Regions from separate parts of the Pseudooceanicola sp. DL12 genome, predicted to be linked through region 1. Evidence: riboswitches for the same ligand, from Rfam matches in the RefSeq annotation. Region 1 holds a riboswitch; the other holds the start of a gene.

The links. A riboswitch is a leader RNA that binds a small molecule or an ion and turns the genes downstream of it on or off. The one in region 1 is predicted to bind cobalamin.
Region 2: linked by a shared signal. The riboswitch ahead of nrdH (glutaredoxin-like protein NrdH) and the one ahead of AC0WR5_RS17630 (energy-coupling factor ABC transporter permease) in region 1 are both predicted to bind cobalamin.

The regions. Positions count from the first base shown of each region.
Region 1 is NZ_CM149884.1:3,763,183-3,767,331, reverse strand. Features, by position in the region: gene cobW (cobalamin biosynthesis protein CobW) at 1-948, opposite strand, end outside; gene AC0WR5_RS17630 (energy-coupling factor ABC transporter permease) at 1,035-1,712, opposite strand; cobalamin riboswitch at 1,751-1,969, opposite strand; gene AC0WR5_RS17625 (chromosome segregation SMC family protein) at 2,177-4,149, shown strand, end outside.
Region 2 is NZ_CM149884.1:2,785,687-2,789,835, forward strand. Features, by position in the region: gene rlmB (23S rRNA (guanosine(2251)-2'-O)-methyltransferase RlmB) at 186-974, opposite strand; tRNA gene AC0WR5_RS13015 (tRNA-Tyr) at 1,217-1,300, shown strand; cobalamin riboswitch at 1,441-1,630, shown strand; gene nrdH (glutaredoxin-like protein NrdH) at 1,728-1,949, shown strand; gene nrdI (class Ib ribonucleoside-diphosphate reductase assembly flavoprotein NrdI) at 1,954-2,373, shown strand; gene nrdE (class 1b ribonucleoside-diphosphate reductase subunit alpha) at 2,355-4,149, shown strand, end outside.

The sequences.
Region 1 (4,149 bases):
AGCCTGGATCGTCAGGCGCATGGGCTTGCCGGTGACCGCTGCAAACCCCTTGAGACGCAGGATGTCATGGGCGCGGATCACCTCGGTGACCTTTGCCGAGAAGGCCTTTGGATCGGTGATCTCGGGCAGGGTCACGACGAAGCTCTCGAAATCATCGTGGTCGTGGTGATGATGGTCGTGATCGTCGTCCTCATCGTGATCGTCGTCGTGATCGTGGTGGTGATGATGGTGCACCTCGTGGCGGCCTTCCATGTCACCCTCGGCGCCGATCCCCATGCCGAGCAGCACATCGACGGGCAGGGCGCCCATGGAGGAGGAGACCAGTTGCACGGAGGGGCGTGCGCCGGATTTCAGCGCGTCCATGGTGGAGGCGAGTTCGGCCGAGGAAAGCAGGTCAGACTTGTTCACCACGATCATGTCGGCACAGGCCAGCTGATCCTCGAAGAGTTCGGCGAGCGGCGTTTCGTGGTCGATGCTGTCATCTGCGGCTCGCGCGCGGGCCACGGCGGCCTCGTCGGCTGCAAACCGGCCCTCGGTCACGGCCTTGCCGTCCACCACGGTAACGACACCGTCCACGGTGACCTTGGTCGAGATGCCCGGCCAGTTGAACGCGCGGATAAGGGGCTGGGGCAGGGCAAGCCCGGAGGTCTCGATGACGATGTGATCGGGCTTGTCCGGGCGGGCCAGCAACGCCTCCATCGTCGGCACGAAGTCTTCGGCCACGGTGCAGCAGATGCAGCCGTTCGAAAGCTCCACGATGTCCTCTTCCTTGCAGGCCGCGTCGCCGCAGCCGCGCAGGATGTCACCATCCACGCCAAGGTCGCCGAATTCGTTGATGATCAACGCGATGCGCTTGCCCTCGGCGTTGGACAGCATGTGGCGGATCAGGGTTGTCTTGCCGGCGCCGAGGAAGCCGGTGATGACGGTCGCGGGGATCTTAGCGGGCATGGGAAGCTCCGGGAAACGTGTACGAAAATGCAAAGCGGCGCCGGAGGGCTGGCCCCCGGCGCGCGCAGGTTCGGATCAGGCGGAGCTTATGCGCCGTTGAAGAGCCGCGGCGTGGTCAGGCCGGATTTCGACAGCCCGTTCAGCGACTTGGCGCCGGCAAGTACGGCGAGGTCGATCAGCGGCTCGATCAGGACGACGGCCATGTAGGCGGCACCGAAGGTGGCAACAGAAGCCACGTTTGCAGCGCCGAAGCCCTGGCCGTAGAGTGCCCAGAAGGCCACCCATGCGACGACGCCACCCTGATAGGTGACCGAGAGGGCCAGCGCATCGCGGTACCGGATGTCGACATAGGGGGTGTCGGGCTTGATCATGCGGTTGGCCACGGCCTGAAGCGCGAAGAGCGGCACCAAGAGCGTGGTCACGTTCGCGGCGTATTGCGGCAGGTCGAAGGGAGCGAAGAAGAGCCCCTGGATCAGCAGGCCGAGTGCGAGGCCGAAGGCAGCCGGCGCGGCGCCGAAGAGCAGGAAGAGGGTCGAGCCGAGGATCAGGTGCACTTCGGATACGCCAACGGGCTGGTGCGGCAGGATCTGGAAGAAGCTGAAGACGGCAGCCGTGGACATCGCGGTGCGCGCGGCCAGGGAGGCAAGTCCCTTTTCACGGGCGGCATCCAGGGCCAGCTTGACGGTATAGGCGCCTGCGCCTGCCGCGGTGGCATAGGCGAAAAGCATCTTGGCGGGGCTCACGAGCCCGGGTTCGATATGCATGTTCTGTACTCCGTAGCCGTCAACCCCGACGGCATGCATGGGTTTCTCGATGCAGGGCCGGTCTCCTGGCTGGCGGCTCTGGCGCAGGTGCGGCCTTCCCGGGGATCCCAGTGGCATCGAAGCACCTGCTTGCCGCGTCACAGTCGCGGGGGCGGCTGCGGCTGACGGGCCCCTGATTGGGTCACCCGGTCCGCATTCCCGTTTCACCCCCGGGCGCTTTGCGCCCATGCGGGGGAACCTTGCATCCTCTATCACTGCCGTTGCCGCGGGGGCGGCGTCAAGCCGTTTTCGGCAAGAAGGGCGGCGGCATGGCATTTCCAGACCGGCGAAAAGACGCGGGTTTGCGCAATATCTTGGGGATAACTTTCGGTCTTGCCCCAGATGCAGTTGAGACTTCGTTGACTCGCAGCTCTTCGCTCCTCACTCTGTCCCGACAGGCTGAATCACGCGAAGGCGAGCGAAACGTGCATTTTTCCAGGCTCAGACTGACCGGCTTCAAGAGTTTCGTCGACCCGACGGACCTGATCATCAATGCCGGGCTGACCGGCGTTGTCGGGCCGAACGGCTGTGGCAAGTCGAACCTGCTGGAAGCGCTGCGCTGGGTCATGGGCGAAAACCGCCCGACGGCCATGCGCGGCGGCGGCATGGAGGACGTGATCTTTGCCGGGGCGTCGTCGCGCCCGGCCCGGAATTTCGCCGAGGTCAGCCTGCATATCGACAACAGCGATCGCGTGGCGCCCGCAGGATTCAACGACGAGGACCAGATCGAGATCGTGCGCCGCATCACCCGCGACGTCGGCAGTGCCTACAAGGCAAATGCCAAGGACGTGCGGGCCCGCGACGTTCAGATGCTCTTTGCCGATGCCTCGACCGGGGCGCATTCTCCGGCCTTGGTCCGGCAGGGGCAGATCAGCGAGCTGATCAACGCCAAGCCCAAGAATCGACGCCGGATCCTGGAAGAAGCTGCAGGTATTTCGGGACTTTACCAGAGGCGCCACGAGGCCGAGCTGAAGCTGAAGGGTGCCGAGCAGAACCTGACCCGGGTCGATGACGTGGTCGAGCAGCTGGCCCAGCAGCTGGCCACGCTGGACCGTCAGGCGCGGCAGGCCGCCCGGTACCGCGCGATCGGCACGGAGCTTCGGCAGGCCGAGGGGCTCTTGCTCTATCGGCGCTGGCGCGAGGCGGACGAGGCACGGAATGCCGCGCTGGCGCAGTTGCGCGAACGATCGACGGCGGCCTCGCAGGCCGAGCGCACGGCACGGGACGCCGAGGCGCTGAGGGCCAGGCTGGAAGAGGAACTGCCGCCGAAACGCGAGGAAGAGGCGATTGCCGCGGCGGTTTTGCAGCGTCTGGTCGTGCAGCGCGATGCCATGGCAGATGAACAGGAACGCGCGAAGCAGGCGATCCTGACCCTGCAGGGTCGGATCGAGCAGCTGGTGCGTGACCGCGAGCGTGAGGCCGGGTTGAACCGGGATGCCGAGGAGACCATCGAGCGCCTGGAATGGGAGGCACGCGAGATCGCCAAGGCCCATGAGGGACATGCCGATAGGCTGACGGAGGCGGCAGAGCTGGCCACCGAGGCGGCCTCGGTGCTGAGTGATCGCGAATCGGATCTTTCTCAACTGACGGAAGACGTTGCGCGGCTGGCGGCGCGTCACCAGTCGGCCCATCGCTTCCTGGATGACAGTCGCAAGACCCTGTCGCGGAGCGAAGGCGAAGCCGAGAAGGCCCGCGAGGCCGTCCGTGCAGCGCGCGAGGCGACGGAGCGGGCGGAGGAAGATTTCGAAGCCGCCGTGGAGGCCGAGGAAATGGCCCGCGGATCGGTGGAAGCTGCGGAAGAGGCCCTGGCGGAGGCCGAAACGGCGCGCGCCGAGACACAGGGCGAAGAGGCTGATGCACGCGCGGCCCGGTCCGAGGCCGAGGGCGAGGTCAGCGCCCTGCGGGCTGAGGTCAACGCGCTGACGAAACTGGTGCAGCGTGACTCCACCGAGGGTGGTCAGCTCCTGGATGACCTGAAGGTGGATCCGGGGTTCGAAAAGGCTCTGGGCGCGGCGCTCGCCGATGATCTGCGGGCGCCGGTGGTGGCCGGTGACGGGCCCTCGGGCTGGGTCGAACTGCCGGGTTATGGGGCCGAACAGGCATTGCCCGCCGGTGTGACGCCGCTCTCGGATCACGTCACGGTGCCCGGGGTGCTGGGGCGCCGGATCTCTCAGATCGGCCTCGTGTCCGCGGGCGAGGGGGCTGGGCTGCAGGAAAAACTGAAGCCGGGGCAACGGCTTGTGACAGTCGAGGGCGATCTCTGGCGGTGGGATGGCTATCGCGCCTGGGCCGAGGATGCGCCCTCTGCGGCGGCCCTGCGACTGCAGCAGCTGAACCGCCTCAAGGAATTGCAGGCTGAACTGGACGAGGCCGCGGCGCGGGCCGAGGAGGCCCGGTC
Region 2 (4,149 bases), 980 kb from region 1:
ACGAGGGACAGTGAAAGGAAACATCGGCGTTCCGTGCCGGTGCTTCTGTACCGTACTTAGAATGTCCGTACGGGATATGAAGAGGGTGTAATAACTTTGTGAACGAAACCCTAAGGCGAACGCAGGCCATCAGGGTTGCACCCGCCCTTCCCTCGTCGCCCTCTCTCGGTTCGCTCGCCCCGCCCTCAGGCCCCGTAGGAGCGCACGGCGTAGAGCGCGACCGCCGCCGCGTTCGACACGTTCAGCGAGCCGAAGGCACCGGCAAACTCGATCCGCACCAGCGCGTCACAGGTCTCTCGGGTCTTCTCCCGCAACCCCGGCCCCTCGGCCCCCAGCACCAGCGCCACGGGCCGCTCGCGCAGCTCGTCCGTCAGGGTGCTCTCGATGTTCTGCTCGGCTTCGCCGGCCAGGCCCAGCACCATGTAACCCATGCGCTGCAGCTCGGTGATGGCATCCGCCAGGTTGCGCACCCGCAGATAGGGCTGGCGCTCCAACGCGCCGCTTGCCGTCTTGGCCAGCGCGCCGGTCTCGGGCGCCGAATGGTGGCGCGGCGCGATCACCGCGCAGGCCCCGAAAACCTCGGCCGAGCGCAGAATCGCCCCCACGTTATGCGGGTCGGTCACCCGGTCGAGCAGAACCACCCGCGGCGGCCGCGTGCCATCGCCCAGGCAGCGGTCGGCGATGGAGCCCCAGTCGAGCGGCTTGACCTCCAGCGCGGCGCCCTGGTGCACCGACTGCGGATCGATGGGGGCGGCGAACTTGCGCGGATCGCTCATCTCGGGCTCGATGCCCGCCTCGGCCACGGCATCGGCCAGCTTGTCGAGCGCGTTCTTCGTCACCACCAGGCGCAGTTTCTCGCGCGCGGGATTCTGCAGTGCATCGCGCACCGCATGCAGGCCGAACAGCCAGACCGTCTCGGCGGCGCTGGCCCGTTTCGCCTGTTCCTTCTCGACGACCCATTTCGGCTTTTTCATTCCGCTCTCCCGGGGCTGCGCGACCGGCGCCCAAATGCTGCACTGCAGTACCGACGTGATACCGACGTTATACCGACGCGATACCGCACCGCAATTTCCGGTGTTTTTCGCACGTTCCGGCCTCCTACGCCGCACCTTCTTTCGTCGCAAGCAAGAAGGGCAAATTTTCTGGTTGACGCCCCCGGGCGCCGCCGGTAATCACCCCCTCACGATCCGCCACGGCCCACACGGCCCGGCGATCAGGGCGACGAGCTGCAAGGTGCGGCAGCGGACTGTAACTCCGCCGGGGAGACCCATGCCTGGTTCGATTCCAGGGTCGCCCACCATTTCCCCCTTCGGAAATCGGTGGTTATCTCACGGGGCCCGCGGGCACCGGAGGGCGCTTGCGTCTGGGCTTTGCCCGGCCAGCATTTGCGCGCCCCTCCCCCCAGAAATCTACATGTTGACATCACCCCGCCTCCTGACACCATATGGCGGAGCTTTCGGTTCGCCAGACTCGCTCTGGCGCTAAGATGGGAAGCCGGTGAAATTCCGGCACTGCCCCCGCAACTGTAAGCGGCGAGCGCGGCTGATCGTGCCACTGGGACATGCCCCGGGAAGGCCAGCCAAGCATTGACCCGCGAAGTCAGGAGACCTGCCGCAAGCTGACTGATGACCACGAACGGAGGGTTCGGGGGCGCGTGTGCAGCAAGCAGGGCTCCCTGCCGGCCGGTTCCCGTCGCGTCCTCTCCCGCAGACCGCATGAGGATGCACATGACCATCACCGTCTACTCCAAGCCCGACTGCGTGCAATGCACCGCGACCACCCGCGCGCTCACCGCCCGCGGCCTCGCCTTTCACACGATCGACCTCACCGCCGATCCCGAGGCCCTGGCCCGCGTCACCGCCCTCGGCTATCGCCAGGCCCCCGTCGTCATGGCCGGAGAGACCCACTGGGCCGGCTTCCGCCCCGACATGATCGCCCGGCTGGGCTGATCCGGTGACCGGCCTCCTCTATTACTCCTCGGCCAGCGGGAATACCGCGCGGTTCGTCGCCCGTCTGGGGCGTGCGGCACAGCGGATCCCGCTGTCACCCGCGGACCCGCTGCCCGATCTGCCGCGTGACTACGTGCTGATCTGCCCCACCTACGCCGATGGCGAGGGGCGTGGTGCGGTACCGAAACAGGTGATCCGCCTGCTCAACGATCCTGCCCGCCGCACCGGCCTGCGCGGTGTGATCGGCGCCGGCAACCGCAACTTCGGCACCACCTTCGCCCTCGCCGGCCGGGTCATCGCCCGGAAATGCAACGTGCCCCTGCTCTACCGCTTCGAGCTGGCCGGCACCGAAACCGACATCGCCCGCGTCCGCGCCGGGCTCGACAAACTCACCCGGGGGACGGAATGCTTGATGACCGCCTGAACGATGCGCTCGACTATCACGCGCTGAACGCGATGCTGAACCTCTACGACGACCAGGGAAAGATCCGCTTCGACGCCGACCGGATGGCCGCGCGGCAATATTTCCTGCAACACGTCAACCAGAACACCGTCTTCTTCCACTCGCTCGAGGAAAAGCTCGGCTATCTGGTGGACGAGGGCTACTACGAGAAGGAAGTGCTCACGGCCTACGCCCCCGCCTTCCTGCACCGGATCTGGGACGCCGCCTTCGCGCGAAAGTTCCGCTTCCCCACCTTCCTCGGCGCCTTCAAGTACTACACCTCCTACACCCTCAAGACCCGCGACGGGAAACGGTACCTGGAGCGCTACGAGGACCGCGTCGTCATGGTCGCCCTGACGCTCGCGCGCGGGGACGAGGCGCTTGCCATGTCCTTCATGGAGGAGATCCTCTCGGGCCGGTTCCAGCCCGCCACCCCCACCTTCCTCAATGCCGGCAAGGCACAGCGCGGAGAGCTCATCTCCTGCTTCCTGCTGCGGGTCGAGGACAACATGGAGAGCATCGGCCGCTCGATCAACTCGGCCCTGCAACTTTCCAAGCGTGGTGGCGGCGTGGCCCTCATGCTCACCAATATCCGCGAGCATGGCGCCCCCATCAAGGGAATCGAGAATCAGTCCTCCGGTGTCATACCGGTGATGAAGCTGCTCGAGGACAGCTTCTCCTATGCCAATCAGCTGGGCGCGCGGCAGGGGGCCGGGGCGGTCTATCTCAATGCCCACCACCCTGACATCCTGCGCTTCCTCGACACCAAGCGCGAGAATGCCGACGAGAAGATCCGGATCAAGACACTCTCGCTCGGGGTGGTCATCCCCGACGTGACCTTCGAGCTCGCGAAGCGGAACGAGGACATGTACCTCTTTTCGCCCCATGACGTTGAGCGGGTCCATGGCCGGCCCTTCTCCGAGATCTCGGTCACCGAGAAATACGCGGAAATGGTCGAGGACAAGCGCATCCGGAAAACCAAGATCAACGCCCGGGCCTTCTTCCAGACCCTGGCCGAGATTCAGTTCGAGAGCGGCTATCCCTACATCATGTTCGAGGACACGGTGAACCGTGCCAACCCGATCGACGGTCGCATCACCATGTCGAATCTCTGCTCCGAGATCCTGCAGGTGAACGAGGCCTCGACCTTCCACGACGACCTCTCCTACGACCACCTCGGCACCGACATCTCCTGCAATCTCGGCTCTCTCAACATCGCCAAGACGATGGACAGCCCCGATTTCGGCGCCACGATCGAGGCGGCCATCCGTGCGCTCACGGCGGTGTCGGAAATGTCCGCCATCGATTCCGTGCCGTCGGTGCGCCGCGGCAACGACGAGAGCCACGCCATCGGCCTAGGCCAGATGAACCTGCACGGTTTCCTCGCCCGCGAGCGCATCCACTACGGCAGCGCCGAGGGGGTAGCGTTCACCTCAGTCTACTTCGCCGCCGTGGCCTATCACGCCATCCGCGCCTCCAACCTGCTGGCGCGCGAACGCGGGCAGAGCTTCCGCGGCTTCGAGCGCTCGGCCTATGCCGACGGCAGCTTCTTCGAGAAATACGTGACCCGAGACTGGCTGCCGGAGAACGGGACCGTGGCCGCCCTCTTCGACGGTATCGCCCTGCCCACCCGCGCCGACTGGCAGGCGCTTAAGGATGCGGTCATGGCGCATGGCCTCTACAACCGCAATCTACAGGCGGTGCCGCCCACCGGCTCGATCAGCTACATCAACAATTCCACCTCCTCGATCCACCCGA